2 linked regions of the Sandaracinus amylolyticus genome follow. The protein of the gene in region 1 interacts with the protein of each later gene in a pairwise test. Links are inferred from orthologs where the notes say so. Each region holds a gene or a part of one and is shown on either strand. Other genes may lie near its edges.

Evidence for each region.
Region 2: the proteins of ftsZ (region 1) and rlmN interact in binary tests that used the Escherichia coli proteins (3 or more experiments, as listed by UniProt). The link is inferred for Sandaracinus amylolyticus from one-to-one orthologs.

The regions. Positions count from the first base shown.
Region 1 is NZ_CP011125.1:6,518,179-6,527,619, forward strand. The notes cover bases 5,098-8,086. They hold ftsZ (cell division protein FtsZ), read right to left. Parts: upstream 7,249-8,086; coding sequence 5,947-7,248; downstream 5,098-5,946. Other genes in these bases: DB32_RS27450 (NADP-dependent oxidoreductase), read left to right, coding at 5,098-5,869; ftsA (cell division protein FtsA), read right to left, coding at 7,385-8,086. Outside these bases: pckA (phosphoenolpyruvate carboxykinase (ATP)), read left to right, coding at 1-540; DB32_RS27420 (SirB1 family protein), read left to right, coding at 577-1,431; DB32_RS47175 (hypothetical protein), read left to right, coding at 1,428-1,685; DB32_RS27430 (hypothetical protein), read left to right, coding at 1,738-2,352; DB32_RS27435 (pyridoxal phosphate-dependent aminotransferase), read left to right, coding at 2,471-3,571; DB32_RS27440 (hypothetical protein), read left to right, coding at 3,571-4,335; DB32_RS27445 (hypothetical protein), read left to right, coding at 4,332-4,871; more of DB32_RS27450, read left to right, coding at 4,934-5,097; more of ftsA, read right to left, coding at 8,087-8,650; DB32_RS27465 (cell division protein FtsQ/DivIB), read right to left, coding at 8,930-9,441. UniProt on the Escherichia coli protein: Essential cell division protein that forms a contractile ring structure (Z ring) at the future cell division site. The regulation of the ring assembly controls the timing and the location of cell division.
Region 2 is NZ_CP011125.1:4,437,164-4,453,118, forward strand. What follows is about bases 5,530-8,362. They hold rlmN (dual-specificity RNA methyltransferase RlmN), read left to right. Parts: upstream 5,530-6,279; coding sequence 6,280-7,446; downstream 7,447-8,362. Other genes in these bases: DB32_RS18885 (GAP family protein), read left to right, coding at 5,538-6,224; DB32_RS18895 (hypothetical protein), read left to right, coding at 7,870-8,362. Outside these bases: DB32_RS18845 (DUF3570 domain-containing protein), read right to left, coding at 1-403; DB32_RS46885 (DUF4266 domain-containing protein), read right to left, coding at 403-639; DB32_RS18855 (SH3 domain-containing protein), read right to left, coding at 614-1,417; DB32_RS18860 (hypothetical protein), read right to left, coding at 1,417-1,875; DB32_RS18865 (hypothetical protein), read left to right, coding at 2,045-2,635; DB32_RS18870 (dipeptidase), read left to right, coding at 2,632-3,705; DB32_RS18875 (CsbD family protein), read left to right, coding at 3,854-4,162; DB32_RS18880 (2,3,4,5-tetrahydropyridine-2,6-dicarboxylate N-succinyltransferase), read left to right, coding at 4,324-5,166; more of DB32_RS18895, read left to right, coding at 8,363-8,571; DB32_RS18900 (DOMON domain-containing protein), read left to right, coding at 8,655-10,559; DB32_RS18905 (hypothetical protein), read right to left, coding at 10,561-11,712; DB32_RS18910 (UTP--glucose-1-phosphate uridylyltransferase), read right to left, coding at 11,720-12,865; DB32_RS18915 (YXWGXW repeat-containing protein), read left to right, coding at 13,084-13,857; DB32_RS18920 (TonB C-terminal domain-containing protein), read left to right, coding at 14,042-15,817; tRNA epoxyqueuosine(34) reductase QueG, read left to right, coding at 15,819-15,955.

The sequences.
Region 1 (9,441 bases):
TACGGCGTGCTGCCGCCCGTCGCGAAGCTGTCGCCCGAGCAGGCGATGTACCACTTCATCAGCGGCTACACGGCGAAGGTCGCGGGCACCGAGGTCGGCGTGAAGGAGCCGAGCCCGACGTTCAGCGCGTGCTTCGGCGGGCCGTTCATGGTGTGGCACCCGACGAAGTACGCGGAGCTGCTCGCGGAGAAGCTGCGCACGACGGGCGCGCAGACGTGGCTCGTCAACACCGGCTGGACCGGTGGCGCGTATGGCGAGGGCAAGCGCATGTCGCTCAAGCACACGCGCGCGATCATCGACGCGATCCACGACGGCTCGCTCGCGAAGGTGCGCACGGTGGAGGACCCGGTCTTCGGGTTCCAGGTGCCGAGCGAGTGCCCGAACGTGCCGAGCGAGATCCTGACGCCGCGCAACACCTGGAAGGACAAGGCGGCGTACGACGCGATGGCGAAGAAGCTCGCCAAGTTCTTCGTGGACAACTTCAAGAAGTACGAGTCGCAGGCGAGCGACGCGATCCGCGCGGCCGGCCCGCGGCTCTGATCGCGAAGCGGGATCGGCGACACGAGCGAGAGCAGTATGGCGCTCGGTGACCGGCGGAGGACCCAGGCGAGCGGGGCGAGCGATCTGCTCGTCGCGCTCGCCGATCCCGCGACTCCGATCGAGACGCTCGCGCTGATCCTGGCGAAGGACGAGTACCCGACGCTCACGGTCGAGTCGGGCCTCGCGCGCATCGACGAGCTCGCCGCGCCGCTCGCGGCGCATCGCTCGGCGCTCGTGGCCCTCGACGCGAACGACCAGGCCGAGGCGCTGCGCGCGCTGGTCTACGACGAGCTCGGGTTCCGCGGGAACGCGGACGACTACTACGATCCGCGCAACAGCTACCTGAGCGACGTCGTGGACCGACGCACCGGGATCCCGATCACGCTGTCGGCGCTGCTGATGGCGATCGGGCGGCGCATCGGGATCGTGGTCGAGGGGATCGGGTTTCCAGGTCACTTCCTGGTGCGCGTGGGCGGCGAGCGCGGCGTGCACCTCGATCCGTTCTTCGACGGACGGGTGGTGAGCGAGAGCGCGCTCGAGCGGCTCGCGGAGAAGTTCCTGGGCTCCGCGTCGCGGCTGCGCCCCGAGCACTTGCACGTGGTGTCGCCGCGCTCGATGGTGGTCCGCATGCTCGTGAACCTGAAGCACGCACACGAGCGCAGGCACGATCACGCGCGCGCGCTCGTCGTGAGCGACCGGCTCGTCGACGTGACCGCATCGGTCACGTTCCGGCGTGATCGTGGGCTGCACGCGCTCGCGCTCGGCGCGTCGGCGGCTGCGGTCGAGGATCTCGAGGCGTACCTCTCGGACGCGAGCCAGCCTGCCGACGAGCTCGTGGTGCGACGTGCGCTCGCGAGGGCGCGCGCGTCGAGCGCCACGGGGATGTCGTGAGCCGGCAGCGCGGCGCGGGGTCGCTGACGATCGGCTCGCTGCGCGGTCTGCCGCAGCCGGCCTCGCGCGGAGCCGCGCCGCCGCCGCGGCACCTGCCGATCGCGCGGCCGGCGGGCCCGCCTCCGAGCGCGCCGGCGATCGAAGGGACGCCGCTGCCGCCCAGCAAGCGCGGGCAGCGCTGCTGCCGCACCGGCTGCGCAGGGTGCCCGGTGGGCGAGGCCATCCGGCGCGCGCGGGCCCGCGGCACCACCTGATCGGCGCGATCGGGCTCGACGCGTCCGGAGCCCTGGTCTACCGTCGCGACGTATGCGTCGGTGTGCGGCCGGGCTCGTCGCGATGCTCGCCGTGCTCGCGTCGGCCGCGGCGGGCTGCGGGCCTGCGATCCCGACGCGCTACGTGCTCGAGCGCGACATCGGCGACCTCTCGTATCGCCGTTACCAGCGCGTGCTCGACGTGGAGTTCCCGGTCGAAGGGAACGGCGCGGTGGGCCACACCGCGACCTACGTGCGCCGCTCGAGCCGCGGCGAGATCCCGTACGTGAACGTGTTCGTCACGGTGTACGACGCGGCCCCGGGCTTGAGCGCGGAGATCCGCCGGCAGGTGCGCTCGCTCGGGAGCTACGACGTGTCGGTCGTCGACGTCGGCGGGCGCGCGTGGTCGCTCGACGGTGGTGAGGGCGATCGCTGGATGCTCTGGGTGTCCGGCAGCCGGGTGGTGAAAGTCGGCGGGGTCGCGGACGACTCCCTCGTACGCGCCGTGGTGAGCGAGTACATGGGCCTCTATCCGAGCGACCTCGACGAGCGCGGTCGTGCGCGCGACGGCACGGCGAGCGCGGGGGACGCGAGCGAGCGAGCGGACGAGAGCGAGGATCTCGAGCTGCCGCGCTCGCTCGAGAGCGAGAGCGAAGCGGAGTCGCGTTGATCCGAACGCAACTCCGCGGGCGCGAATCGGTGGGAGGGAGGCTCCCGCCGATTCACTCGGTGGGAGGGAGGGTCTGCGGACAGACCCTCCGGCAAGAAAGCGGCGAAGGAGACGACGAATGAGCGACGCGATCCGAGAGCGGCTCCGGCCCGAGCTCGCGGCGCTGCATGCGTACGAGACGCCCGCCGCACCGGCGCGCATCCGCGTCGACGGCAACGAGAGCCCGTGGGCGCTGCCTGCGGAGGCGCGCGCGCGCATCGCCGAGGCGATGGCGTCGATCGCGCTGCATCGGTATCCGGATCCGCGCTGCACGGCGCTGCGCGCGGCGCTCTCCGGCTACGTGGGCGCGAAGCCCGACGAGCTGGTGATCGGGGTCGGATCGGACGAGGTGATCTCGATCCTCGAGACCGCGATCGCGCGGCCGCGCGAAGGGCGCGCGCACGCGGTCGTGATGCACCCGGATCCGAGCTTCTCGATGTACGGGATCATCGGGCGCGGGCACGGCCACGCGGTGGTGAAGGTGCCGCTCGACGAGCGCTGGGATCTCGACGCGGACGTGTGGTCGCGCGCGATCGGCGAGCACCGTCCTTCGTTGATCTTCCTGCCGAGCCCGAACAACCCGACGAGCAACCGCTTCGACGAGCGCGTCGTGCGTCGCATCGTCGAGCAGGCGCACGATGCGCTCGTGGTGCTCGACGACGCGTACGTCGAGTTCTCGAGCGGAACGATCTCGCACGCGCTCTTCGAGCAGCACGACAACGTGGCGGTGCTGGGCACGCTCTCGAAGATCGGGCTCGCGGCGCTGCGCGTCGGCTGGGTGCGGGTGAAGCCGTGGCTCGCGCACGAGCTCGAGAAGGTGCGGCTCACGTACAACATCCCGACTCCTTCGCAGGAGATCGCGACGCTCGCGCTCGGACCGCTGATGCCGATCCTGCGCGAGCAGATCGCGCTGGTGCGCGCCGAGCGATCGAAGCTGATCGCGGGGCTCGACGCGATCCCGGGGATCGCGGTCGATCCGAGCGACTCGAACTTCGCGCTCGTTCGGGTGGGGTCGCGCGCGGTCGAGATCGCGGCGCGGATGCACGCGGCGGGGGTGCAGGTGCGGACGTTCGCGGGGCACCCGCGGCTCGCGGAGCGGGTGCGGATCACGGTGGGCACGCCCGAGGAGAACCACATCGTCCTCGCGGCGCTCGCCGACGCGATGCGCGGAGCGGCGTGATGCGCGCGCTGATCATCGTCGCGTTGATCGTGGCGTCGATCCCAGCGCGGACACACGCGCAGGACGTCGAGACGGCGATCGAGGCCGATGCGGAAGCCGTGCGAGCCGACGTCGAGGCGCCCGCGCCGGACGAGCTGCCCGAGGGCGCCGACTTCGGACCGGCGATCCTGGTGTCGCCGCGCGAGCTGACGCCGGCTGAGCAGCGGCGCGAGCGCGCGCGCCGTTACGACGCGACCGAGCCGCTGATGCCGACGACGTTCCAGATCTTCGTGAGCGGCGGCGTGCCGCTGCGCGCGTCGCTCGACGACGCGCTGGAGGCGCATCGGTACGGGAGCTCGCCGGTGCTCTTCGCAGGCGACTTCACGCTGATGACGCGCATCGCGGAGTGGCTCTGGCTCGGCGGCCGCGTGGGCGCGCGCGGGCGCGGCTGGGGCAGCAACAACAGCGCTCCCGCGGTGGGGGGCGGCATCGACGCGCTCGCGGTGGCGCACGTGCGCGCGCACCTCGGGCCGATCGTCGATCTCGGTGCGGTGCTCGGCGTCGGGCTCGGCTGGGGCGGCGTGTCGATCCAGGGCGCGGGCACGTGGGCGTTCGCGCCGCGGCTCTCGGGCTACGCGCAGGTCGGGTTCCGCGTGGCGCAGGGCGTGCGCATCGGGGCGCGCGTCGGATGGGACTGGTTCTCCATGTACGACCTCGATCGCTACGGGAGTGATCTCGAGCTCGGCGGACCGCTGCTCGGGATCGGGCTCGAGGTGCGCCGATGAGGCGCGTGATCGTGATCGCGTCGCTCGCGGCGTCGCTCGTCGGGTGCCCTGCCCCCGACGACGAGTCGGCGATCTACGTCGAGGACTTCGAGACGACGTGCGACGGCACGCCGTGCGGATGGGCGCAGATCACGGGCGCCGAGGATGGCGCGAGCTACGTGGAGACGCTGCCGGGCGATCACGGGCTGCAGCTCGTCGGGCGCGACGTCACGGTGCGCGGCGGGACCGACGAAGCGTCGCAGTCGATGATCAGCACGCAGCTGCTCGCGCGCGCGAACGCGCGCTGCGATCTCGGATCGCACCTCGTGATGCGCGCGACCATCGCGCTGCAGGACGCGAACACGCTGACGTACGAAGCGGAGCTCGTGCCCGACGTGACGTGGACGAGCGCGACGCGCGATCAGAACATGCGCGTCGTCGAGGTGGCGAGCCCGCCCTGGCAGATCGAGCGCGTGCTCGGCGTCAGCCTGCGCAAGGAAGGCGACGGGAGCTGCGAGGTGGACTATCTCGCGATTCGCTCGCTGCGCACGTTCTGATCGCGCACCGGCGCCGCGAGGCACGACCCCTGCGTCTCGATGAAGACGACGGGAGAGTGCTCATGGCGACGATGAGAGCGGTGCGCTTCCACGAGTACGGCGGGCCCGAGGTGCTGCGCTACGAAGAAGTGCCTCGGCCCCAGCCGCGCGCCGGCGAGATCCTGGTGCGCGTGCACGCCGCGGCGGTGAACCCGATCGACTGGAAGATCGCGGCGGGCGCGTATCGGCTGCCGCTGCCGCACGTCGCAGGGCGCGACTTCTCGGGCGTCGTGGTCGGCATCGGCGAAGGGGTCGCGGACTTCACGCTCGGCGACGAGGTGTTCGGCAAGCACGACGGAGCGGACGCGGAGCTCGTCGTGGTGCGGCCCGACGAGATCGCGGAGAAGCCTCCGGGGCTCGACCACGCACGTGCGGCCGCGCTGCCGACCGCCGGGCTGACCGCGTGGCAAGCGCTGTTCGAGCTGGACGGCACGCCGACGCTCGACGTGCAGCCGGGGCAGAGCGTGCTGATCCACGGCGCTGCGGGCGGGGTCGGAACGTTCGCGGTGCAGCTCGCGAAGTGGCGAGGCGCGAGGGTGATCGCCACGGCGCGCGCGGTCCACGAGGCGTATCTGCGCAGCATGGGCGCGGACGTGGTCGTCGACTACACGCAGGCGCGCTTCGAGGACGTGGCGCGCGACGTGGACGGGGTCCTCGACACGATCGGCGGTGCGACCCAGCTGCGCTCGTACGACGTGATCCGACGAGGTGGCGCGCTCGTGTCGCTCGTCGGGCTCGCGTCGGGCTCGGAGCAGCGCGCGGCGGAGCGCGGCGTTCGCGCGACGGGCATCGTGTCGAAGACGTCGCGCCGCGTGCTCGAGGAGCTCGCGCGTCGGGTCGAGGACGGAGCCCTCGACGTCGAGATCTCGGCGCGCTTCCCGCTCGGCCAGGCGCGCGAGGCGTTCGCGCGGAGCCGCGAGGGGCACACGCAAGGGAAGATCATCCTCGACGCGTCGTGACGCGGGCGCGCACGCCGCGAACGCGCAACGCCCGGCGTGATCGCTCACGCCGGGCGCCGCTTCGTTCGTGACGTCGATCAGTCGTGGTGCGCGGCTGCGCGGCGCAGGTACGCCGGGATGTCGAGCGTCGCCTCGTCGGCGAGGGCCGCGGGGCCGAACGCGCGACCCGAGACGCGCAGCTCGGGCAGCGTCGCCTGCTCGGGCTGCTCGCGCGTCGTGCTCACGCGCGGCGCGGGCGCCGAGTTGCGACGCGCGGCGCGCGCCTCGACCGGCGCGGGCTGCTGCTGCGGAACGAGCGCCTTGAGCGCCATCTGCGGCTGCATCGACGGGCGGTGCCCCGGGATCGTCAGCGGCAGCGAGGTGCGCGAGGTGCGCGCCGCCGTCGCCGACGCCACGACCTCCTGCATCTCCGAGCTGTCGGTCTCGAAGCCCGTCGCGATCGCGGTGACCTTCACCACGTCGCCCATGTCGGGGTCCGTGAGCAGGCCGAAGATGATGTTCGCGTCCTCGTGCGCCGCCTGCTGCACCAGCGACGCCGCCTCGTTGATCTCCTTGAGGCGCACGTCGGGCCCCGCGGTGAAGTTGAGGAGGATCCCCATCGCGCCGTCGATCGAGATGTCGTCGAGCAGCGGCGAGTTGATCGCCATCTCCACCGCGTCGAGCGCGCGGCGATCACCGCGGCCGTAGCCGGTGCCCATCAGCGCGCGGCCCTGGCCGCTCATGATCGTCTTCACGTCGGCGAAGTCGACGTTGATGACGCCGCTGACCGTGATGAGATCGCTGATGCCGCGAACCGCCTGGACGAGCACGTCGTCGGCGCGCTTGAACGCCTCGAGGATCGACAGGTCGTCGTCGAGGTTCATCAGCTTCTGGTTGGGGATCGTGATGATCGTGTCGACCGACGCGGCGAGCTCGCGGATGCCCTGCTCCGCGTTCTTCATCCGGCGCTTGCCCTCGAAGAGGAACGGACGCGTCACGACGCCGACGGTGAGGATGCCGAGGTCACGCGCGATCTGCGCGATGATCGGCGCCGCGCCGGTGCCGGTGCCGCCGCCCATGCCGGCGGTGACGAAGACCATGTCGGCGCCCGCGAGCGCCTCCTGGATGCGCTCCATCTCCTCGAGCGCCGCCTTCTTGCCGACGTCGGGGTTCGCGCCCGCGCCGAGGCCGCGCGTCAGCGCCGAGCCGAGCTGCACCTTCGACGGCGCGAGGCTCTGCTCGAGCGCCTGCGTGTCGGTGTTCGCCGCGATGAACTCGACGCCCTCGAGCCCGCTCTGGATCATCGTCTGGAGCGCGTTTCCGCCGCCACCACCGACGCCGACGACCTTGATCCGGGCCTGCATCTCCGCGTCGTCCGCGAACTCGATGTGGAATCCCATGTTGCCTCCCGTGCCCTTTTCTCTCTGGCCCTCTCCCCGGGTTCGCCCTCCGCGGGAAGCGAGCATGTCTCGCGAACTGCCCAGCACTGCCGGTACTGGGCAGTCGATATCGTATCGATCGTGGTTTTGCCCGGACTCAGAACACCTCGCGGAACCACGCGCCGAGGCGCGCGCCCCACGTCGGTCCGGCGGGCACCGCGATGGAGCGATCCATCGCGTGCCGGTGCGCGCTCGTCACCACGCTGCTGCGCAGCTTCTCCGCGCCGTACTTCACGAGGCCCACGCCGGTCGCGTAGGCGGGGCTCTTCACGACGTCCATCAGGCCGCCGACGCCGGTCGGCGCGCCGCGACGCACCGGCAGGCCGAGGATCTGCTCGGCGAGCTCGGGCATCCCGTCGAGCATCGTGGTGCCGCCGGTGACGACGACGCCCGCGCCGAGGAGATCGCGGTAGTTGCCCTGATCGATCGTGTACGCGACCGCCTGGAAGAGCTCCTCGACGCGCGGCTCGATGATCTGGCAGAGCTGCTGGCGCGGCATGACGCGCGGGGCGCGACCGCCGACGCTCGGGACTTCGATCGTCGCCTCGGGGTCGACCATCACCGGGCTCGCGCAGCCGTACTTGATCTTCACGCGCTCGGCCTCGGCGATCGGAGTGCGGAGGCAGGTCGCGATGTCGTTCGTGAAGCTCGTCCCGCCGATCGGAATCACGCTCGTGTGCACGACCGCGCCGTTCACGTAGACGACGATGTCGGTGGTGCCGCCGCCGATGTCGACGAGCGCGACGCCGAGCTCCTTCTCGTCCTCCTGCAGGACCGCGTGAGCGCTCGCGAGCGGCTCGAGCACGACCTCCGCGACGTGCAGGTCGCAGCGCTCGGCGCACTTGATGATGTTCTGCACGCTGGTCGTCGCCGCGGTCACGAGGTGGACGTGCGCCTGGAGGCGGACGCCGCTCATGCCGATCGGCTCCTTGATGCAGTCCTGCTCGTCGACGATGTACTCCTGCGGGAGCACGTGGATGACCTGGCGATCGCTGGTCAGCGGGATCGCGCGCGCCTGATCGAGCACGCGCGCGACGTCGTCGGCGGTGACCTCGCGGTTCGCGATCGCGGCGACGCCGTCCTTGTTCATCCCGCGGACGTGCGAGCCCGCGATGCCGGCGTAGACCGAGCGGATCTCGACGCCGGCCATCGTCTCGGCCTGCTCGATCGCGCCGCGGATCGCCTGCACGGTCGTCTCGATGTTCACCACGACGCCGCGGCGCAGGCCGCGCGAGGGGACCGAGCCGACGCCGATGATGTCGAGGCCGTCGTCGGTGACCTCGGCGACGATCGCACAGACCTTCGTCGTCCCGAGGTCCAGCCCGGCGATGATCTCGTTCTCGGTGCCGTGGTTGCTCGCCATGATCGCTCCGATGTAGCGACGTCTACACGGCTGATCTGACGGGCACAAAAAAACTGCACGCGCTTCGTCGATCTGCGAGCGGTGGAACAGCCGTGCACGGGCACGTGGCACGTGCACGTGGACGATTCACGACGCGGATCTCGAGATCGACGGCGCGTCGGCACAGCGCTGCTGCGTCATGCAATGCGCGCGGGCACAAGGCCTCGAGCAACCGCGTCGTGACTCGTACACGTGCACGTGCCACGTGCCACGTGCACGGCTGTTCGCTCCGGAGCCCGCTCAGCGAACGCGAACGGTCACCCGGTCCGGCCTCCGCACGTTGTCGAGGTAGACGTACGCCGGTCTCGCCTGTCGCTGGCCGAGCTCGTCGAGCACGCGGCGCAGGCGGTCGAGCTTCGCGCGGTACGGGCCGTGGCCGAGCCTCACCTCGGTCGCGTCGTCGCCGATGCGCAGCGTGAGCGCGTCGTCGGCCTCGACGTGGATCTCGCCGATCGGCTCGCGACGCCAGAGGCCCGCGGCGCGCCAGTCCGAGAGCAGCGCGACGATGCCGAGCAGGACGCGCGTGCGGAACGCGCGATCGGTCGTGAAGCGCTCGCGCGCGATGCCGGTGATCACCGGCAGATCGATGGGATCGCCGCTCTCGGCACGCTTGAACACCGCGCCTTCCGCGTCGACGAGCCACGCGTCCTCGAGCATCAGGATCGCGGCCGCGCTGCGCTCGCGGATCACGATCGACCAGCGACCCGGCAGGCGACGGCGCACCTCGGCCTCGGCGATCCACGGATGCGCGA
Region 2 (15,955 bases), 2.1 Mb from region 1 along the record:
CGCCGAGCGTCATCGCGTGGCTGCGGTAGTCGTTCTCGAACCCGTACGCGTAGCCGGCGCGGATCGAGCCGTAGTCGCTGCGCACCTCCGCGCCGCCCGAGATCACGTTGCGGAAGTCGAAGAGCTGCGTCGCGGTCGAGATCACGTCGACCTCGGCGGACGGTGCGTCGACGACCGCGACGCTCGCGCCGCTCACGATGTCGGCCTCCCAGCCCGCGCGGATCGTGAGCTCTTCGATGGGATCGACGGACGCGCGCACGCCGGGCGTGACGACCGTCATGTTCAATGGACCGCCGCCCTCGTGGTAGAGCGTGCCCGCGACGCCGATCTCGCCGCTCTGCGCCGACGCGACGCTCGCGATCACCAGGACGAGCGAGCACGCGATCGCGAGCGCACGCGCCATCAGTTGCACCCGCAGCCGCCGCCGGTGACGCCGGCTGCGCCGTAGCTGCCCTCGCGGTTCGAGAGCACGTGCGCCTCGTGCGCGCCGGCTTCGCCTTCGGAGCCGAACGTCATCGCGGGATCGGCCAGGAACTCGCGCTCCTCGGGCCGCACCGTCACGCACCCGGCGATCGTGCTCGCGAGCACGACGACCAGCACGAGCCACGCGCGCTCAGAAGAAGACCGTGAAGCCTGCACTGAGCTCCTCCTGCGCGACGTAGCGGTTCTCGTCGTAGATCGCCCACGCGCGCGCCTCGAGGCGCAGCGTGATGCGATAGCGGAACGCGATGCGGAGGCCGCCGCCCGCGTAGAGCGCGCCGGTCACGCCCGACTGCAACAAGAACGAGTCGGCGTTGGGATCGCTGACCACGAACCCACCGCCCGCGCCGAGGAAAGGCACGACCGGCGAGTCGGGGAACACGTTCACGAGCCCGCCGAGCGTGCCGATCATCAGCCGCCCGCCTTCGCCGACCGCGGCCGCGAGCGTCGCCTCGATGCCGATCTCGGGCGCGAAGTAGATCGTCGGGCGGATCGTCATGAACCCGTTCGGGTCGTTCACGCCGAGCACGCCGAAGCCGAAGTGCAGCTCGCCGGTCGCCTGGAGCAGCGGCGCGGGCGCGAACACCTCGGGAAGGAAGCGTCCCTGCGACGCTTCGTCCGCGGAGAGCTCGTGCGTGTACACCGCGTCGCCGGAGATCCACGCGTGGGTCGCGTCGGGCAGCTCGACGCGGAACCAGTAGCCGCGCGTGCCGCGCTCGACGATCGGGAACACGTCGCCGCGACGCGCGCTGCGCACGCCGCGGAACGCGGCGCCGGGCCCGCTGCGCATCACGGTGCGATCGACGATCACGCGCGCGAACACGCCGACGGGCGCGTCCTCTTCGGCGCTCGTGCTCTCCGCGCTCGGCGCTGGATCCTGCGCGTGCGCGATCGATGGAGCCGCGAGCGCGATCATCAGCGCGAGCAGCGCGCGCATCAGAGCCCACCTCGCGCGATCCACGTCGCGATCAGATCCGCCTCGGGCGAGGTCTCCGGGAAGATCACGCGCGGGTGCGAGTCGAGCCCCGTCGGACGTCGATAGAACGGGCTCGAGAGCGGATCGCTCTGCACCGTGAACTGCACCGCCTGGAAGTTCTCGACGTACTCCGGCGGCACCGTGCCCTCGACGCGATCCTCCGCGCACGTCGGCGGCGCGATGCCGGTCGTGTCGACCAGGCGCAGCGCCGATCGCGCGGTGTGGCACATGCCCATCTCGCCCGCGCCACCGCCCGCGCAGCCCTGCGGCTCGATCACCTCGGGCTGGATGCGGCAGTAGAAGAAGTCCTCGTCGAGCATCAGGTCGGGCGGGACGATGTTGTCGCCGAGATCGACCGTGCCGCATCCGACGCATCCGAAGAGCGCGACGAGCGCGGCGGCACGAGCGCGGAGCGACACGAACGGGAGACTGCCAAAGCCCGCTGCGCGCGGTCAACGACGGCTTCTCGACGCCTGCTCGCATGGCTTCGTCGCAGGAAGTAGGATGCTTGGCGATGTGTCGATCGCGACTCGCTCGCGCGACACGCCCAGGGGATCACGTTCGGGAGCACACGGGAGGGGAAAGCCCATGATGCGACGACGTTGGATGGTGGGAGCGATCGGGGGCGCGCTCGCGCTCGGTGCGTGTGGTGGCGGGACCAGCGCGAGCAGCACGACGGCGCAGACGATGCCCGTCGAAGAGCGCGCGCCCGCTGCGCCGGTGCATCGCGGACCGGTGAGCGCGCGCGGCGAGCGCGAGGTGAGCGCGACCGTGGGATCGTCGGGCGGCACGCTCGAGCTCGCGAACGGCGCGCGCCTGGAGATCCCGGCGGGCGCGCTGTCGAGCGACGTCGAGATCCACTTTCACGTCGCGCCCGACGCGCGCGAGGCGTGGGACGACGAGACCAAGCGCCCGCTCGGCCCCGTGCTCGAGATCTCGCCGGCGCTGCGCGCAGCGAGCGGTCAGTTCCGCGTCTCCGCGCCCGCGATCGCGCTGCCCCCGGGGTTCCAGCCCGCGGATCTCGCGCTCGGTCACGAGGAAGAGGTCGGGGACACGCACCTCGGTGGCGCGACGCAGACGCGCTGGCAGATGTGGCCCGCGCGCGTCGACGGCAGCCGCTTCGTCGCGGAGCTCCCGGCGCTCGGCGGGCACCGCGTGCAATTCGGCGTGTCGCGATGAGCGCGGTGGTGGCGCGCGCGAGCGGTCGCGATGCGAGCGACGTGGCGCGCGCCGCGGGGGTTCCGCGCGAAGCGGTCGAGCTCGCGTGGTCGTGCGAGGTGATCGATCTGCACCTCGAGTCGTTCATCCCGCCGCGCCTCTGGGGCTACGACCTGCTCGCGCGCAATCGGCTCGGGCCGCTCGGCGGGCGCTTCTTCGGGCACCTCGACGTGCCGCGCGCGCTCGAGGGCGGGCTCACCGGCGCGATGTGGTCGATCGCGACGAACATCGCGCGCGGCGCGGGAGCGCGTCCCGCGCTGCTCGAGGCGAACCTGGCCGCGCTGCAGAGCACGCTCGAGCGCAGCGGATCGATCGCGGTGGTGCGCACGCCGAGCGAGTACCGCGCGGCGCGCGCGCACGGGAAGCACGCGGCGCTGCTCGCGGTGCAGGGCGGCAATGCGCTCGAGGGCGCCGAGGATCGCGTCGGCGCGATCGCGGGCGGCGCCATCACCCGCGTGACGCTCGTGCACCTCTCGAACTCGATCTACGGCGACACGTCGAGCCCGCTGCGCCTGCGCGGCGATCGCGGCCTGACCGACGCGGGCCGCGAGATGGTGAAGCGCCTGAACGACGCGCGTGTGCTCGTCGATCTCGCGCACGTCAGCCCGAAGGGCTTCTGGGACGCGGTCGAGGTCCACGATCGCGCGCAGCCGCTGATCGTCACGCACACCGGCGCGAGCGCCGTGCACGCGATGTGGCGCAACGTCGACGACGATCAGATCCGCGCGGTCGCCGACACCGGCGGCGTCGTCGCGGTCATCTTCCACCACGCGTTCCTCGGTCGCGGCGTGCGCGACGGGCGCCGCGTGATCGATCACCTCGAGGCCGTGATCCGGGCCGGCGGAGAAGAAGCGGCCGCGCTCGGCAGCGACTACGACGGCGCGATCATCCCGCCGCCCGATCTCCGCGACGGGGCGCACGCGTACTACCGCCTCGTCGCGTACATGCTCGAGCGCGGCTGGACGCAGGACCGCATCCGCCGCGTGCTCGGCGAGAACTTCCTCCGAAGCTGGTCGCGCCTGCGCGCATGACGCCGAATCGGTGCGCTCCGCCGCGAGTGATCGCGGCGTGGGGCGCATCGTCCCGATCGGCTCCGGGCGCCTGCACGGAATCGCTCGGGTTTTCGTCGGTTTTCCGGCATGCGCCGTGCTCTGTCGAAGGGCACGAGGAGGACGAGCGATGGCGAACAACCAGACCAACCGCGGCGAGGGTTCCGCCAAGGAGCTCGGCGGCAAGATCAAGAAGAACGTCGGCGCGCTGACCGGCAACGAGCGGATGGAAGCCGAGGGCCACGCCAAGGAGCTCGAGGGCAAGACGCAGAAGGAGGCCGCCAAGGCCGCCGAGCGCACCAAGGGCAAGGGCGAAGAGCTGATCGGCAAGGCCAAGAACCGCATCGGCCAGGTGATCGACGACGAGCAGATGGCCGCCGAGGGCAAGGCGAAGGAGCTCAAGGGCAACGCTCGCCAGAACATGAACAAGCCGAGCTGACGTCAGTCGGCTCGGGCGGCCGTGGCGACACCGGCCGCGTTCCCACGTGCGCCACCACGCGATCGTTCAGGCTGCGATCGCGTGCGTGGCGTTCGTCTTTTCCGTCGTTGGTCCGAGGGGCGGGCTTCCTCGGCTCGCGCGCGCCTGCTAGGACGAACGACATGTCGAGCCACGCACCCGATCCGACCTCGCTTCGCCCGCTGATCGAGGCCGCATTCGCCGACCGCTCACACCTGCACGACACGTCGCATCGCGTCGCGGTGCTCGACGCGATCGCGGCGCTCGACGAAGGCCGCCTGCGCGTGGCGAACCCGCCGGGCGAGGGCGGCGAGTGGACGGTCAACGCGTGGGTGAAGCAGGCGGTGCTGCTCTATTTCGCGATCCGCGCGATGGAGCGCATCGAGATCGGGCCCTTCGAGTTCCACGACAAGATCCCGCTCAAGCACGGGCTCGACGAAGCGGGCGTGCGCGTGGTGCCGCCGGGGGTCGCGCGCTACGGCGCGTTCCTCGAGAAGGGCGTCGTGCTGATGCCCGGCTACGTGAACATCGGCGCGTGGGTCGGCGCAGGCACGATGGTCGACACGTGGGCGACGGTCGGCTCGTGCGCGCAGATCGGTCGCGACGTGCACCTCTCGGGCGGCGTCGGGATCGGCGGCGTGCTCGAGCCGCCCGGTGCGCGTCCGGTGATCGTGGAGGACGGCTGCTTCGTCGGCTCGCGCGCGATCGTGGTGGAAGGCGTGCACGTCGAGCGCGAGGCGGTGATCGGCGCGAACGTGGTGCTCACCGCGTCGACGCCGATCGTCGACGTGACGGGCGACAAGCCGGTCGAGACGCGCGGTCGCATCCCGGCGCGCTCGGTGGTGATCCCGGGCACGCGCCCGAAGAAGTTCCCGGCGGGCGAGTTCGGCGTGCCGTGCGCGCTGATCATCGGGAAGCGCACCGAGAGCACGGACAAGAAGACGTCGCTCAATGCTGCTCTCAGAGATTTCGGAGTGGCCGTGTAGCGTCTCGGCGAGCGGCGCGGGGCAGTGGGTCCGCCACCCGGGTGCTCGCGGGCTGCCACGGGAAACGCAGTGAGCTTCGGGAAGCGGTGGGCGCATCGCGGCGCGCGCGTTGCGCGTTTGCCGCGATGCTTCGATCAGTCTGTGGTCGGCCTCGGCGGCCCCCGTCGCACGAGGGTGGCGGACCCACTGCCCCGCGCCCGGTACCGCGGTTCTGCCGTCTCGGTGGGTAGGGGCTGAGATGGCTCGCGCCTGGTCCGCGCTTCGCCGCGGCCCAGGCGCTCGCGATCCGGGCTCTGCTGCGCACTCGCCCTGATCGATCCGGGCGAGGGCACGCGCGGTCGCGCGGTGTGGGGCTTGCTGCGTGACGCGGCGTGCCGGCGGCGACCGCGGTCATTGGTGACGTTCTGCCCCTCGCGGTCGGGATCGGCGTGTTTCCGGTGCCGATCATCGCGACGCTGCTCACGCTCTTCTCCCGCCGCGGCCGCGCGAACGGCGCTGCGTTCGCGGCGTCGTGGATCGTCGGCATCGGGCTCCTGACGACCGTCGCCGCGCTGGTCGCCGATGGTGCGGCGAGCGCGTCGGAGGACGCGACGAGCGCCGCGGTGAGCTGGGTGAAGCTGCTGGTCGGGGTCGCGCTGCTCGGCGCGGCGCTGCGCAAGTGGCGAGCTCGCCCGGGCCCCGGCGAGACCGCCGAGATGCCGAAGTGGATGGCGTCGGTCGACGAGTACTCGCCGAGGAACGCCGTGCGAGCAGGGCTGCTCCTCTCCGCCGCGAACCCGAAGAACTGGGCCCTCGCGGGCGCGGCGGGATCCACCATCGGGCAGGTGGAGATGTCCGCCTCCGAGACGGCGGTGTGCGTGGCGGTCTTCACCGGCCTCGCGAGCCTCTCCGTCGCGGGGCCGGTGCTCTATCGGCTGGGGGGCGGCGAGCGGGCCGAGCGCGCGCTGGGCCAGGCTCAGTCGTGGCTGGTCCAGAACAACGCCGCGATCCTGACCGTGGTGCTGCTGATCTTCGGCGTGCAGCTCGTCGGCAAGGGGCTGGCGGGGCTCTCGGTGTGATCGCGCGGGTGCGCGAGTTGCCGCCGCGCGACCGGCGCCGCACAGATCGCGGCCGATGTCGACTCTCCCTCGTCCCGAGCTCGCTCCTCCCGCCCATCCCCTCGAGCGCTTGCCCGAGGAGTGGGCCGCGGTGCTCGAGTCGTGGGGCGAGCCGAAGTACCGCGGGCTCCAGGTGTTCCGCTGGCTGCATCAGCGCGGCGTCTTCGACGCCGAGCAGATGACCGATCTCCCGAAGTCGCTCCGTCGCAAGCTCGCGGACGAGTCGCTCGTGCCTCCGCTCTCGATCGCGCAGGCCCACGAGAGCGAGGACGGCACGCGCAAGCTGCTCGTCTCGCTGCCCGACGCGCGCACCGTCGAGACCGTGCTCATCCCGATGAAGAGCACGCAGCCCGGCGACGGCTACACGCCCGAGGACGACTCCGAGGACGTCGAGCCCACGAGCGCGTGGGTCACCCAGTGCATCTCCTCGCAGGTCGGCTGCGCGATGGCGTGCACCTTCTGCGCGTCGGGGATCGCGGGCTTCAAGCGCCACCTGAGCGCGGCCGAGATCGTCGGCCAGGTGCTCGCGGGTCGCGACCAGCTCGAGGCGAGCGGCGAGCGGGTGCGCAACGTCGTCTTCATGGGCATGGGCGAGCCGCTGCACAACTACGCGGCGGTCGCGCGCGCGCTCACGCTGCTCTGCCATCCCGACGGGCTCGGCCTCAGCAAGCGCCGCGTCACCGTGTCGACGAGCGGCCTCGTCCCCGAGATCGATCGCCTCGGCACCGAGTTCGGCGGTCAGGTGCAGCTCGCCATCTCGCTCCACGCGACCAGCGACGAGCGGCGCAGCGAGGTGATGCCGATCAACAAGAAGTATCCGCTCGCCGAGCTCCTCGCCGCGCTCAAGCGCTACCCGCTCCCGAAGCGCCGCCGGATCACGATCGAGTACACGCTGATCGAGGGCGTCAACGCGTCCACCGGCGACGCCAAGGCGCTCGCGAAGCTGCTCCGCGGCATCCCGGTGAAGGTCAACCTCATTCCGATGAACGCGGTCGACGACAACCCGCTGCGCGCGCCGAGCTGGGAGACCGTCGACGCGTTCCAGGAGACGCTGCGCGGGCAGGGCGTGCCCAACTTCGTGCGTCGCCGCAAGGGCGACGACATCGCGGCGGCGTGCGGACAGCTCGCGCTGCGCGGCGAGAAGAAGAAGGTCCGCGTCCCGCTCCCGACCGTGCGCTCCTGAGCCGAGGTCGCTGTCGTCGTCGCTCCGAGCGATGACGTACTGCTCTTCGCGAGCGGATCGACCGCGTCGCGGGTGGAGCTCCGGCGCCGCGAGGTGCGGCACGCAACATCGCCGGCGCGCCCGTGCGATCCGCGAGCCGTGGATCGCGATGGTCCCCCCGTCGTCGCGCGGCGTCGAGGCGCGGCCGGGAGCGTTTCCTGCCACGCCTCGCGAGCTCGCGGGGCCGGCCGGGAGCGTTTCCTGCCACGCCTCGCGACCGTGATCCCAGGGCGGCAGCGCTCCGGCCACGCCCGAGGAACGGCGAGCCGGCGCCCGCCGGGCTTCCTGCCGCGCCGCGCGTGTCGCACGAGCGGCGCGCGGCTTTCTTGCGACGCCTCGCGGACCCTGGTGGCATTCGCGCAGGCCCGAGGGGGGGCCTTCCCGATGCAGCTGCCGACTCGCAACACACCGGTCGCCCGCTGCGAGGCGCTCACCGCGTACCTCGCCGCCACGCTCCGCAACTACGCGTCCGTCTTCCAGCCGGCGCCCGAGGTCCGGGCCCACCTCGAGTCGCTCGCGACCACCGTCAGCGCGTCGCTCGCGACCCTCGTCGCCTCGCAGCGCGCCTACGAGGCCGCGATCCTCGCGCTCGTGGAGCCACGCGGCCGCGTCCGCCTGGTGGACGTGCGCGCGGACGAGATCGTCAAGAGCGTCCAGCGCGCCTGCGCCGATGCGGGCGTCGCGAGCTCGGTGTTCCCCGAGGGGGTCACGCCGATCGTCAAGCCGGTGGGCCCCTCCGAGGTGGCCGCGCTCGTGGTGCTCTCGGCGCGCATCGCCGCGACGAGCTCGTGGGCCGAGCGCGACGTGCAGCGCGCCCGCATCGACGCGATCCAAGCCGACTACCAGGCCGCGCTCGACGCGCGCGCCGCGGCGCGCGTCGCGACGGTGCAGGCCCGGGCGCTGCGCGACGACGCGAAGGAGTCGTTCCTCGACGTCTACGCGGCCGTCGCCGGGCAGATCAAGGCGGCCTTCCCGCGCGACCGCGCGCGCCAGGAGGCGTTCTTCGACCGCATCCGCGACGCCGTCGCGAGCGAGGACGCGAGCGAGGACGACGCCGACACCGACGAGCCGGCCCCCGCGGCGTGAGCGGGCGCGCGGGTGAGCGTGAGCGTGACCCGCCCACGCTCACCCGAATGAAGCGCGTCCGCTGTGATAACGTCCCTCGCCCGATGCGCTGCGCACCGTTCGGGCTCGCCGTCCTCGCCTCGATCCTCTCGCTCGCTCCCCGCGCCGACGCCCAGGTCGCGCTGCCGATCACCGAGGTGGGCGAGGGCGCCAGCCTCCGCGTCGACGGCTCGCTGCGCGAGTGGCGCGACGTGCGCTTCCTCGACGTGGGGGAGGGCAGCGACGCCTCGATGCGCGTCGCGCTCGCCTACGACGGCGGCGGTCTCTACGTCGGCGCCGAGGTGCGCGACGAGCGGCTCATCCGCACCGCGAGCCCGGGCACCGACGAGGACGCCGTCGTCGTCACCCTCGCGATGCCGCGCGGTCGCGGCTTCGACGGCGTCGAGATCTGGCTCTGGGCCGGCGAGACCGGGCGCAGCGCGGCGCGCGTCGGCGTCGGCGGGCTCGGCCGTCCCGGCAACGCGCGCGGCGCGCAGATCGTCGAGGGCCCTTCGCGCGGCGGCTACGTCGTCGAGGCATTCATCCCGTGGAACGCCATCCCCGGCAGCGCGCGCTGGCAGGAAGGGCGCGGCTCGGTGCGCCTGCGCGACGTCGACTCGGCGGCGCGTCCCGAGGTCGAGAGCGAGCCGACGTTCGCCGCGGTCGATCGCGCCCACCTCGAGCTACTGCCGACGCTCGCGCCGAGCGGCGGACAGACCGCGGCGTTCGAGTCGTTCCTCGCGAGCCGCCAGCTCGAGGGCGCGCGGCCCGCGCACGATCTCCGCGGCGACGTCGGCGGCGACGCGCAGCCCGAGCGCGTGTCGATCGTCGATCGCTTCCTCGTCGTGACCGGCCCCGGGTGGCAGGAGGGCCGCGGCTTCTCGTTCGTGCAGCTGCCGATCGCCGCAGCGGCCGACGTACGCGAGCCGCGCCTCGTCGATCTGACCGGCGACGGCAAGAGCGAGCTCGTGGTGACGCTGCGCCAGAGCGACGACCGCGGCTCGCGCGATCTCTGGCAGGTCTTCTCGTTCGCGACCGCGCAGATCGTGCCTGCGTTCGCGATCGAGACGCGCAAGGCGACCGGCGCGGGGAGCGTCGAGTCCGCGGTGCAGGTGCGCGCCGGACGTCGTGGTCAGCCCGCGACGATCGAGGCGCGCAGCGGGCGCGCGCAGGGCCTCGACGCGAGCACGCTGCAAGAGGCACCTGCCGCCGACGCGGAGCCGATCCTCGTGCCGTGGGGGCCGGTGCTCTCGCGCGAGTACCGCTGGGATGGCTCGCGCTTCGCGCGCGTCTCGGAGCGACCGAACCCGCGCTACGTCGACCCCGCGACGACGGCGCGCGCGTCCACCACGGCGACGACGACCACCAGCGCCGCGCCCGCGACGCCGCCTCCCCCCGGCGTCGAGGATCTGCTCGCCGCGTTCCGTCGCGAGCGCGGGCTGCGCGACGCGCGACCGACGTTCCGCGTGCGCGCGAACGTCGCGGCGGACGCGCAGGAGGAGGAGGTCGTCGTGTACGGGCGCGACCTCGTCGTGGTCGGTCCCGGGTTCCGCAGCGGCAGCGGCTGGTTCCACTTCCAGATCCCCGCGCAAGCGGCGGGCGACGTGCTCGACGTGCGCACCGCGGAGATCACCGGCGATCCGCGACACGAGATCCTGATGCGCGTGCGGCAGAACATCGGCGACGTGCGCCGCGAGGTCCTGCTGGTGTTCCAGTTCACGCCGGTCGGGTTCCCGGCGATCCTGCAGCGCGAGGTCGCGCGCGAGCAGTCGGGACGCCGCGTCGAGAACGAAGTGCGAGCGGGCAACGGCACGCTCGAGATCCGGCCGGGCACCGCGCGCGGGTGGGACGCGTCGAGCTGGCCGTGGGGCGACACGCCGTCGACCGACGGCATCGCGCCGCCGCTGCTCCCGTGGCGCGACCGCGCGGTGACCTACGGGTACTCGGGCGGTCGCCTCGTCGCGCGCTGAGTCACTCGGACGCGCAATTCACCGCGACGGCGCGCACCGAGCCCTGCTGCTGGAGCTGGCTGCGACGCGACGCGAACAGCACGACGACGTGATCGCCGACGCACGTCGCGTCCGCGTGCTCGAACGCGGCGCCGTGCTCGTAGATCTGCATCTCGGGGCCGCGCGCCTCGAGCTCGCGCGTGTAGCGACGCACGCTGACGAGCCGCTCGGTGCGCGAGTGGGTGCGCGGCGCGATGACGAACACGTCCCCGCCGCAGGCGATCGTCGTCGACGCGCCGGTCGCGTTGGCGTGCGCCGCGCTCTCGATGCGATCGATCGCGGTCGCGTCGCTCTGCACGCGCGCGATCTGGAAGCGCGGTCGCGACCCTCCGGGGCGTCGATCGCGGAACCCGAGCACCACGTCGCCCGCGACGCCGTCGCGCAGCATCGGGAGCGAGGCGTCGAACGCGAGATCCGCGACTGGACGCGCCGCACGCGCGCCAGCGCGCAGCATCACGCGCCCTTCGACGTCGCCGTCGCGGTCGAGCCAGGTCTCGGCCCACGTCGCGAGCACGCGATCGCCGCTCGCGAGCAGCGCAGGGCGCGACGCGCGGAAGCGCGGCGACGAGAGCCGCTCCGTCGTCGCGCCGTCGCTCGCGCGTGCGATCCACGCCTCGCTCACCGCGCCTTCGGCCTCCTGCCATCCGAGCCACGGCGCGCCCTGCGCGTCGATCGCGACCGACACGCCGCTGCCGTCGCGGCCCATCGCGCCGAGCGACGCGCGCGCGCTCACTGCGCCCTCGCGCACGACGTAGAGCTGCACGCCGCCCTCGTCGTCGCGTCCCTCGCGACCGCGCCGACCACACGCGACGTGCAACGCGCCGTCGTGCACGACCGCCGCGAGCCCGCCCTCGCACGAAGGTCCGATGCGCGTCGCCTCGCCCGACGGCGCGCCGTGCGCATCGAGCGCACGCACGAACGCGCCCGCGCGCTCCGACCACACCGCGAGCACGCGGTCGCCGTCGCTCGCGATCGCGAGATCGTCGATCACGGGACCATCGGGGATCGCGATCCGGTGCTCGTCCGCGAAGGCGCACGCGCCGTCGAGGATGCGCACCGGATCGTCGCCGCACCCCACCGCGAGGAGCAGCGCGAAGAGAAGACGAGACCTCACGCGCGGATCAGAGCACGCCGCGTGCGCGCAGCAGGGCGGTGATCTCCGCGCGGCGATGCTCGAGCTCGGGCGGATCCTTCACCGGCTGGAAGCGACCGTCCGCGCCCTGGCGCTCGACCTCGAGGAACGCGGTCGGTAGGAACGCGGTGAGCTCGCCGACGAGGCGCTCGAACTGGATCGCTTCGGCGCCCTCGACCTTCTTGCGCACGACGAACCACGTGAGCGGGAAGTCGCGATCGAGCGTGGTCGCGTCGAGCACGAACGAGTTCGTGTTGAACACCGGGATCGAGTCCTGATCGAAGCCGTCCGGGAAGCGGAACGACTCGACGATCTGCGCGACGCCGTCGACACGCGCGGGCGCGCCGCCCTTGTCGCCCTTCTCCTTGCGCACGACCTCGGCGGTGATCTGCTTGCCCGACTCGAGGTGCGCGCCGATCACCGCGGGATCGAGCGTCGCGCCGAGGTTGTCGACGTTCGACATGTAGAGGAAGCGTCCGCCCTTCTGCACGAAGTCCTGGAGCAGCCCGGCGCGGCGCAGCGCGAAGCTGAGATCGCCGTGGCCCGGCGCGTAGGGCGAGAGCGCTCCGTCGCTGGGCTCGTGGAAGAGCGAGCCGTCGGGCGCGAGGCGCAGCGAGATGTACTGCGGGAAGCAGCGCACCGGCGCGCGCGGGGTCTCGAGCGCGCGCGAGAGGCGCTCGACCTCGTCGTGCGTCGCGAAGCTCGTCATCACGTAGATCGGGATGCGCGCGTCCTCGCGCTCCGCGAGCCGCGCGACGTCGGAGAGCTTGAGGTCGAGGAACGTGCGGCCCTCGACCGCCTCGACGCCCGCCTTCACGACGCCGCCGAAGCGCGTCGCCATGCCGCCCGCGAGCACGACCGCGCCCACGAGCCCAGTGCGCAGCGCCTCGCGCCCACGGGCCTCGAGCGCCCTGCGTGCGGCACTGCCTGGCGCAGGAAGTGTGATGACGTCGCCCTGCTCGGGCGGTGCGACCCGGCCGCGGATGTGGTTGTCGGACTCCGCGGCGCCGGCGCGCAGCCGTGCGCGCAGCGCCTCGAAGCTCTGCGTGTCCCACCCGAAGCGTTGAAGCAGCTCGCGCGTCGGGGCGTCGATCGACTCGTGGGCGAGGGACTCTTGATCGCGGCTCTCGGCCATCGCGGTTCCTTCCTCCGGGGGCTCGTTCGTGGACGCCGATGATGCGCATGGCAATGGACGGCGATGCAACCCACACCGACTCCAGGGTGCCGCGTTGCGCCTCTCGGAGATTCTCGTAACGCCAGAGGGGCCACTCGCCACGTGAGGCAGGCACCCGCATTGCTTGGGGAAGATGACACCCCGTTCTCGAGCACCGAGGACGTGGACTGGAGGTCACGATGAGCTCGTTCCTGCGCCGGATCGTCACGGGAGCCGTCCTCGTGCTCGCGATGGCGAACGCCGGTTGCTACGCCACCGTCGCGCGCGGACGCGCGGGCGTGGTCGTCTACGATCCGCCGCCCCCGCCGGTCGCGACCGTGACCTACGCGCAGAGCCCCGCGCCGTACCAGGGCGCGGTGTGGGTCGAGGGCCACTACGAGTGGGACGGCTACCAGTACGCGTGGGTCGACGGCTACTGGATCGAGCCGCGCCCCGGCTACGCGTTCGTGCAGCCGCGCTGGGAGCGCCGCGGGAGCGGCTACGTGTACATCCAGGGCGGCTGGCGTGACGGGCGCGGCGTGATCGTGTCGCCTCCGCCGCCGCGCCGCGCGGTCGTCGCGACGCCGCCGTACCGAGGCGGCGTGGTGGTGCAGCAGCCGGCCTATCGCGGCGGCGTGGTGGTGCAGCCGCCGCCGCGGCAGGGCACGGTCGTGGTGACGCCCCCGCCGCGCGGAGGCGTCGTCGTGACGCCGCCGCCGCGTGGTGGAGGCGTGGTGGTGAGCCCGCCGCCGCGTGGTGGTGTGGTCGTGACGCCGCCGCCGCGTGGTGGAGGCGTCGTGGTGACGCCGCCGCCGCGTGGTGGAGGCGTGGTGGTGAGCCCGCCGCGTGGTGGGGGCGTGGTGGTGCAGCAGCCGCAGCAGCGCCGCAGCAGTGGCGTGGTCGTGACCCCGCCGCCGCAGCGTGGAGGCGGCGGTGGTGGCGGTGGCCGCGTGATCGTGCGCCCGCCTCGCTGACCGACCGTCGCAGCACGGCTCGAACGACGCCGCGGCCCGCTCCGGGTCGCGGCGTCGTCGTTCTCGGGCGTCGCGAAGCGCCTCTCTGGACGGAGCGGCTCGCGGGCCCGACGTGTGCGGTGGTGGGGCTGCTCTGCTTGCTCGCGCATCGCGCGCCCGCTACGCCGAACCACGGACTCAGCTCGTGAGCACGACGCCGCGCACTCCGGACGACGAGCGCGTCCCCAAGGGCACGCCGGCACGTCCGCGAGGCAGTGGAGCGCTGCTGGTCCCGCCTGCGATCGTGCTCGCGATCGCGCTGGTGGGCTCGGTGTCGATCCACCTGCCGATCTATGCGGGGCTCGGCGTGCTCGCGCGGCTGCTCGAGAGCGAGCCGAGCCCGGGACCGAGCCGGCCGATCGAGATCTCGCTGCTCGAGCCCAACCCGTCGGAGATCCCGAGCGAAGCGCTCCCCGACGAGACCGCCACGGCGGTCGAGGACACGCCGCCCGACGAAGAAACGCCGGTCGAGGAGGCCGCGCCCGAGCCGCCGCGCCGTCGCCGACGCGCGCCGCCGCCCGAGCCCGAGCCCGAGCCGGAGCGCGCGCCCGAGCCGGAGCCCGAGCCGCCTCCGCCGGTCCCGGTGCCTGCGGCCGAGCCTCCGCCGCCGCCTCCTCCTCCGCCGCCCGACGAGCGCACGCCGATCGTGCAGCACAACGAGGACCCGCCCGTGGAGCCCCCGCCCGACGCGCGCTTCACGGCCGAGCAGTCGCGCGACGTCGAGGAGGAGACGGTCGCGAGCGTGACCAACATGGTCCGCGACGACGCCCAGCCGAGCCCGGGCGCGCAGCAGGAGCCGGTGGAGGCCCCGACCGAGGAGCCCGGCAACGCGCAGGAAGACGAGATCGCGGACATGCGCGACGTCGAGGGCGACGACCGCCGTCGCGCGCTGCCCGAAGAGACGGAGCGACCCCCGCCGCGCGAGCGCGAGGCGTCCACCTCGCGGCGACCGACCGCCGCGGGCGCGGAGAGCATGGACCGCGGCCACGATCGCGAGGCGCGCGAGGGCGAGCGCGCGCGCAGCGAAGAGGGCGGCGCGCGCGCGATGGGCGGCGGCGCGCCGGTCGAGCAGGAGACGATCACGGTCTCGGACGGCTTCGGGTCGTTCACGATCACGCGCCCGCGCGCGACGACGCGGCCCGAGGGCAGCGGCGAGGGCGAGGCGGGCGGCGCGCGCCGCGAAGGACGCGGGCGGGGCGAGGCGGGCGAGGGGCTCGCGATCGGTCGCTCGGGACGCACGCGCGGCGGTGCGCGTCGCGGCGGCGAGACCGGCGTGCGTGGCGGTCCGGGCAGCCCGCTCTCGTGGTCGCAGTTCGAGTCGATCTACGGCGAGGAGGAGCTACGGCGTCAGCGCGAGGCGCGCCTCGAGGAGCGTCGGTCGCGATCGCGCGGTGCGAGCCGCGAGCGGCGCTGGCAGGAGTTCCGCGCGGCGATCGAGAACTTCGTGAGCGAGGTGCGCCCCGGGAACCAGACCGCGCTCGACGCGGCGGCCTCGCCGTTCGCGACGTTCCTCTCGGACATGCACCGGCGCATCCACCGCGAGTTCGCGGATCGTTACCTCGCGAGCATCGGTCCCGACGCGAGCGAGGGACTGAACGACATGTCGCTCAACACCACGCTCGAGATCTCGGTGAACCCGGACGGCACCGTGCATCGCGTCGGCATCGTCGCGACGAGCGGCAACATCCTGTTCGACTTCGGCGCGTTCAACTCGGTGATGCGCGCGCAGCCGTTCCCGCAGCCGCCCGACGCGATCCTGAGCGGCGACGGACGCGCCTGGCTGCACTGGCGCTTCGATCGCAGCCCGCGCCAGTGCCACCCGACGAACGCGAGGCCGTTCATGCTGCGCAATGGCTCCGGGACGGGCGCGCAGGTGGTCGATCGCGGGGAGCCGCCCGAAGAGATCCCGTCGGGCGAGTGACGTGACGCTCACGGACGAGGTGAAGGCGCGAGCGCGCGAGCTCGGGTTCGCGCGCATCGGGATCGCACGCGCGGAGGCGCTCGGGCCCGAGGGCGAGCGGCTGCGCGCGTGGCTCGCCGAAGGGCGTCACGCGGCGAT